DNA from 2 places in the Lactiplantibacillus plantarum genome. Region 1 is predicted to be linked to the other one. Evidence: predicted binding sites of a transcription regulator. Region 1 holds the regulator's gene; the other holds the start of a gene.
The links. Region 1 encodes HrcA, which represses chaperone genes, less so after heat shock. Its sites were predicted from a motif close to TTAGCACTCNNNNNNNNNGAGTGCTAA; they were not measured.
Positions count from the first base shown of each region.

Region 2: groES (co-chaperone GroES) is a predicted target of HrcA. The motif match lies at 1,333-1,359, and genes of this name have one in related genera.

Region 1 is NZ_CP039121.1:1,869,146-1,872,574, forward strand. Features, by position in the region: gene dnaK (molecular chaperone DnaK) at 1-554, opposite strand, end outside; gene grpE (nucleotide exchange factor GrpE) at 598-1,197, opposite strand; gene hrcA (heat-inducible transcriptional repressor HrcA) at 1,218-2,261, opposite strand; gene budA (acetolactate decarboxylase) at 2,652-3,362, opposite strand; gene ribF (riboflavin biosynthesis protein RibF) at 3,363-3,429, opposite strand, start outside.
Region 2 is NZ_CP039121.1:2,655,709-2,659,137, forward strand. Features, by position in the region: gene groL (chaperonin GroEL) at 1-968, opposite strand, end outside; gene groES (co-chaperone GroES) at 1,024-1,308, opposite strand; gene E5260_RS12510 (CPBP family intramembrane glutamic endopeptidase) at 1,501-2,145, shown strand; gene E5260_RS12515 (redox-sensing transcriptional repressor Rex) at 2,310-2,987, opposite strand; gene E5260_RS12520 (ABC-F family ATP-binding cassette domain-containing protein) at 3,156-3,429, shown strand, end outside.

The sequences.
Region 1 (3,429 bases):
CCTAATTCCAAGATGGAAACATCAAAAGTCCCACCACCAAGGTCATAGACTAAAATCTTTTCATCTTTGTCGGTCTTATCCAAACCATAGGCTAAAGCTGCCGCCGTTGGTTCGTTAATAATCCGTTCAATGTTTAAGCCGGCAATCTTACCAGCATCCTTAGTTGCTTGCCGTTGGGCATCATTAAAGTAAGCTGGAACAGTCACAACGGCCTTTTCAACCGTGTCACCCAAGTAATCTTCAGCAAAGCCCTTGATATATTGCAAAATCATTGCTGAGATTTGTTGTGGGGTGTAGTCCTTACCTTCGATGCTAACTTTGTAACCAGCTTCACCCATGTGACGCTTGATTGAAGCTACCGTATTCGGGTTAGTGATTGCTTGCCGCTTGGCAACTTCACCAACTTGAGTTTCGCCATCTTTGAATGCCACAACTGAAGGAACCGTCCGGCCACCTTCAGGAGTGGTGATAATCTTAGGTTCATTACCTTCAAGAACCGCTACCGCAGAGTTAGTAGTCCCGAGGTCAATCCCGATAATTTTATTACTTGCCATAAATTAACAAACCTCTTTTTAATTTAGTATTTTTATTGATTAATTACTGTGCCACAACAACCATTGCTGGACGGAGGGTCCGGTCTTTCAATAGGTAACCCCGTTGTAAGACTTGTACTACCGTATCAGCTGGATGATCATCATCAACTGGCACCGTTTGAACAGCTTGGTGAATATTGGGATCAAACTTTTCGCCCGCAGCCGCAATTTCGGTGACCCCATGTTTTTTCAAAGCATCCTGTAAATGGCCATAGACCATTTCGACACCCTTCTTCAACTGTTGGGCCGCTTCATCGTCAGCTGGCGTTGCCAAAGCCCGTTCCAAGTTATCCAGAACTGGTAAGACATCCTTTGCAAGTGCTTGACCGTCATATTTCAACAGCGCCGCTTGTTCTTTTTTGTTGCGGTTTTGCATGTTGACGATCTCCGCCTGTGCACGCAATAACTGGTCATCTTTCGCATCTAATTGCGCTTTGAGATCAGTAATTTGTTGTGTCGGATCGACCGCTGTCGTTTGCTCAGCTTGATCATCAGTCGCACTCGTCGCTGCCTGTGTCGCTTCACTGGCAGTTGACATTGCTGCTGAATCAGTTGTTGACGCTTGTGAATCTTCCGGCGTCGTCCGCGTTGATTTCTTTGCCAATGTTTTCATCTCCCTGTCCGTCACTCGTCAAAGTACCGGTAATAATCTAATAATTTGCGGGCTAATTCTCGTTGGAACGCACCCATCAGTCCAATCATCCGTGAATACGGCATGGCGGTCGGCCCGAGCAAGGCAATCACACCTTGTCCGTGTTGATCAACATCGTAAGTCGCGGTAATTAAACTGTAGTTCTTCAACAAATCGTTGGTGATCTCATTACCGATTCGGACTTGAATCCGTTGACCGGGTGGACCAATCACGTTAGCTAACCGGTCCGTTTGGTCGAGTAACGAGTACAATGACTGTAACTCTTTAGGGCTCTGCTGGTCCGTATAGTTGAACAAATTCAACTTACCACCAACATAAAAGCGCTCGGAAGCTGCCTTGGACAACACACTGCCAAAAATATCTAAGAAACCATCTGGATCTTGCAAATACTGTGCAAGTTTTAACGGAATCTCATGCGTTAATTGGCGGAGGACGTCTTGTAACGGCAGGCCAACCAGTTGATCGTCGATGAAACGAACGACCGGTTCCAGCTCATCGCCGGTAATGTCACTAGGAATAGTAAACGTCTGGTTTTCAACGTCACCATTATTCGTCACTAGAATCGCCATTACTTGATGATTCCCCAACGGAACGAGTCTGAAACCACTCAACCGACTATCTTTAAGTTCAGGTCGCAATGTAAAGGTCGTGTAACTTGTCAGTTGCGACAAGATATCCGCCGACTGAGCAACGATCTCATCGATCTTGTGAAATTCACCGCCTAATGAATGTTGAATCACCTTCAAGTCTTTGCCATCCACCTTTTCAGGCTTTAGGATATGGTCAACATAGTACCGATACCCCTTAATCGATGGAATTCGCCCTGAAGACAAATGCGTTTTGACGATTAATCCTAAATCTTCTAGTCGGGCCATTTCATTACGAATCGTCGCTGAACTGACCTTGATCGGTAGTTCTTGAACTAGCGATTTGGATCCAACTGGATTACCGCCCTCGGTATAGTCACGGACAATGGCCTTTAAAATTAGGCTTTGTCGTTCAGTTAACGTGATCATCACCTCTTTTTAGCACTTAACTTAATGGAGTGCTAACACAATTACTAATATAACAACCACCCTGATGAAAGTCAAGGAAAGACAAAGTATTTCTAGAAAAGAATGCTTAAATTATTAGGACACCAGTCCCACTATGACTGGACTTAATTGACCGTCGCCCCCAATTAGCACTCCTTACTTACGAGTGCTAATATACACCCTCACCCTTCACAATGCAAGCATGGTGCCTAGCAGACTACTCGCTTTTCTGCTGCCATTACTCAGCACACCAGCCACAACAAAAAAATCTCAAGAGTTACAGACTCTCGAGATTTTTGACTAGCCTGATGTACATTGCCAACAGACATTCTAGTGAAACCTGGCCTTAACGGTAATCAGCTTTCAAACTAATCAACGTTCAGCTTTATTAATGGCATGATCAATGGTTTCATTATCAAATTGTTCTTGTAAGTACGCTTCATTGTCGATTGGCAAGTGCACATGAAAGTCAGCAAAATGTTGAACTTTCAGCGTCGCTTGTTCGACTTCAAACCCCAGCAAGTGTCCACCTAATTGATGGTCTTTACTTAGAAAGTGTAAGTGAAAGCCACCGACCGTAGCGCCTTGGAACAAATGCGGTGCGTAGTAGCCAATAATCGTTCCGTCAACATGTTCACCGGTGAATTCCGGTTGTGTTGCCGTTGCCGCGACTAATGTTTTGTACGGTGGCTCCTGACGAGGCGCGACTCGCGTCTTGACTTTTGCAAAGGTCCCATCGACGCGAATAGCCGCAAACACGTTGGTCAAACGATAGTCATGAACCACTTGTTGCTCGAAATCAGTTTGTGTGATTGCAGCTAATTGCGCACTAATATCAGGCTTTTCAAAGTGCACCGATGCAAATGGTAACGTCTCTTCGGGCTGAATTTCCCGAATTTGACCATCCTCACGTGCTTGATAGGCGTGACCTCCTAGAATAATCACTTCACCATTGAGACCGTCTAACGTCCCAATACCCGTATCACCATGGGTTAAGAGTTCACCAGCCGTAATCGTCCCGTCAAATAATCCGGGAACAAGTAAGCCTAATGTGCCGTGTTGAAAAATTGTTGTTGTGTCCATTCATTGTGCCTCCAAACGATTTGATTGTTGTGCAACTTGAATCCGGGGTGTGACCACAAAGGGATGC
Region 2 (3,429 bases), 790 kb from region 1:
ACCGTAACTTTGTTGGCTTGACCTAATTGATCGATGGTCGTGTCCTTCAATTCAAGGCCAAGGTCGTCAGTGATAACCGTCCCGCCAGTTAAGATAGCGATATCTTGTAATTGTTCCTTACGCCGATCACCAAAACCGGGTGCCTTAACGGCGACAACGTTAAACGTCCCACGCATCTTGTTCAAGACTAAGGTTGGTAAAGCTTCACCAGAAATGTCATCAGCAATGATCAACAATGGCTTGCCTTGTTCAACGATGGATTGTAATAGTGGTAAGATATCTTGAATGTTTGAAATCTTCTTATCAGTAATTAAGATATATGGATTGTCAAGATCCGCTTCCATCTTATCATTATCAGTAACCATGTATTGTGATAAGTAGCCGCGGTCGAATTGCATCCCTTCAACAACGTCTAAACTAGTATCAACACCACGTGATTCTTCAATCGTGATAACACCGTCATGACCAACTTTTTCCATGGCTTCGGCAATCAATTTACCAGTTTCTTCACTTGCTGAAGATACAGAAGCGATTTGCGCAATATCTTCTTGCGTCTTAACTTCGTGTGCCATAGCGTGTAATGAGTCAACCGCCGTCTTAGTAGCTTCTTCAATCCCACGACGAATGCCAACAGGGTTAGCACCGGCCGTAACGTTCTTCATACCTTCATTAACGATTGATTGTGTTAAGACCGTTGCAGTAGTCGTCCCATCACCAGCGATGTCATTAGTCTTTGAAGCAACTTCAGAAACTAACTTAGCACCCATGTTTTCGAAATGATCGTCTAATTCGATCGCCTTAGCAATCGTTACACCATCATTAGTAATTGTTGGTGAACCATATGATTGTTCCAAAACAACGTTGCGACCCTTAGGACCTAACGTTGACTTAACTGTGTCAGCTAATTGATCGACACCTTTTAGCATCGCTGAACGTGCATCTTCAGAGAACTTTAATTCTTTAGCCATTATCTCTATTCACCTCATGAATTTAATTTATTTTAAGTTGCGCAATTTAAATGGATTAGTCTTCGATTGCAACGATATCTTTTTCGTGCAATACCAAATACTTAGCACCTTGATACTTGACTTCGGTACCGGCATACTTATCGAATAATACTTGATCGCCGACCTTCACGCTGGGGTCAACTTTTGTCCCGTTATCTAAAACACGACCGTCATTGACGGCAACAACCTTACCGCTTTGGGGCTTTTCCTTAGCGTTATTGGCAATGACAATACCGCCAATTGTTTGTTCTTCTTCTTCTTGTTGTTGCAAGATAACGCGATCTCCTAATGGTTTTAACACGTGAATCCCTCCATTTATTCTTTTTTAGCACTCCTCAACCTCAAGTGCTAATTACATTGTCAACTATATCATTTTAATTCAAGATTGCAAGTGATTTGTCAATTATTAGTCAAAGAATGTCAAATCGACTATAATGAATACTATTGAAGTATCAATAAATCTTAAATCAAACTTTTAAAAGGACGTGACTTGATGGTTAATCGCCGCCAATCAATCTTTATTCTTATCATCTACTTTATTATTTACGCACTACCGAGCGTCCTTGTGACTGCTTTCCATCAGCTAGGGGCCCAAGTATTCGTGATTCAAACGGTCGACTACTTAGTCGGTGCAATCCTACTCATCTGGTTGGCGAGTCGCATGCGGACAAAAAACGTTGTTGAAAAACAACCAAGTAACTGGTTCATGACGTTCATCTGGGGATTGATCGGTCTTGTCCTAGTCATCGTTGGTCAAGTCATCATTTTAAAAATGACGGCTTTACTGGGACAGTCAACAGCGTCAACCAACACGACCACCCTCTTAACTGTTGGGCAACAATATCCCGCTTTCTTCTTAGCCATCATTGTCGGTGCCCCGATTATGGAAGAAATCGTCTTCCGCAAAGTTATCTTTGGCAATCTAAGTGCGGTTACTGGTCAGATTGGGGCGGCCTTGATTTCTAGTGTGCTATTTAGCTTTGCACATGCGGATGGTCACTTTATCCTCTATGCCTTTATCGGGTTATTATTCTGCTGGTTATACCAGCACACCGGTCGGATTCAAACATCGATGACGGCTCACATCCTAATGAACGCATCGGTTGTGTTACCCACATTATTAGGCTTACTGCACTAGTATCATTACTAGGTAGCGCTAACCTAGCGTTTCAACGTTAATTTTCACCGAATATTTATACGTTACAATCAATGATTCGTGATCTAAGTATGTTAAAAAGGCTTTCCTGAATAATTCAGAGAAGCCTTTTTATAGCCATTTAATTTCAAAGATAAAGCGAGTTATTAATCTTCAGTCTCATTTTCATCGTCATTACCATTGTCACCTAATTGCTGACCGTAATGTTCAATGAAGTAGATCAATGTTTGTAATTCGTTGGTCAAATCAACGTTCTGAACCCGTACTGTCTCAGGAACGGAGATTCGTAACGGCGTAAAGTTCATGATTCCTTTGACGTTTGCATCAACCAAGTCATCGGTAATTTTCTGAACAACCGTGGTTGGCACCGTTAAGATAGCAATCTCAATCTGTTGTTCGATCAATTGCTTTTTGAGCTCCGTCATTGGGTACACTGGAACCCCACTTTGGACTGTATTGGCAATCGCCTCGTTGACATCAAATGCTGCTGAAATGCGGACATTACTGTTTTTGTGAAAATTAAAGTTCAGTAGGGCGTGGCCCAAATTACCGACCCCAATTAAAGCAACATTCGTTAAGGTGTCTTGATTTAAAATCTTTTTGAAAAATGCAAGTAACGTTTCAACATCGTATCCATACCCTCGTTTGCCGAGCGCCCCAAAATACGAGAAATCTCGCCGAATCGTTGCTGAATCTACTTTAACCGCCTCGGACAACTCGGTCGATGAGACCCGCTTCTTATCTGCATCTAGCAAGATATTTAAATAGCGGTAATAAATCGGTAACCGTTTTGCCGTTGCCCGTGGAATTTTTGTTTCTGCCATTCGGACGTGTCCTCCTAATTAAAAGTTTGTGAATTTGCTGACACTATTCTAGCATAACGCGTGACTTTGTGAAATAATAATTACTTATTATTCCGAATAATTGGGTCAGGCCGTTACAATATGCTACAATTATGTCACGAATTAAATGTGAAAGGAGCTTAATAAAGCGTGATTTTACTACAAGTACAGCAAGTTATGCGGCGTTTTGGCGCCGATGTCTTGTTCGATAACGTACAAATGGATATTCAAGAACACGCTCGGGTGGCCCTCGTCGGTCGAAACGGGGCCGGAAAATCAACCTTACTTAAAATGATTGCCGGCGAAACGGTACCGGACGAAGGCCAGATTTCAATGCGCAAGGGCTTAACAATCGGTTACTTGGCGCAAGACCAAGGACTGGATAGTAACAATACGATTTGGGAAGAAATGAGTAGTGTCTTTG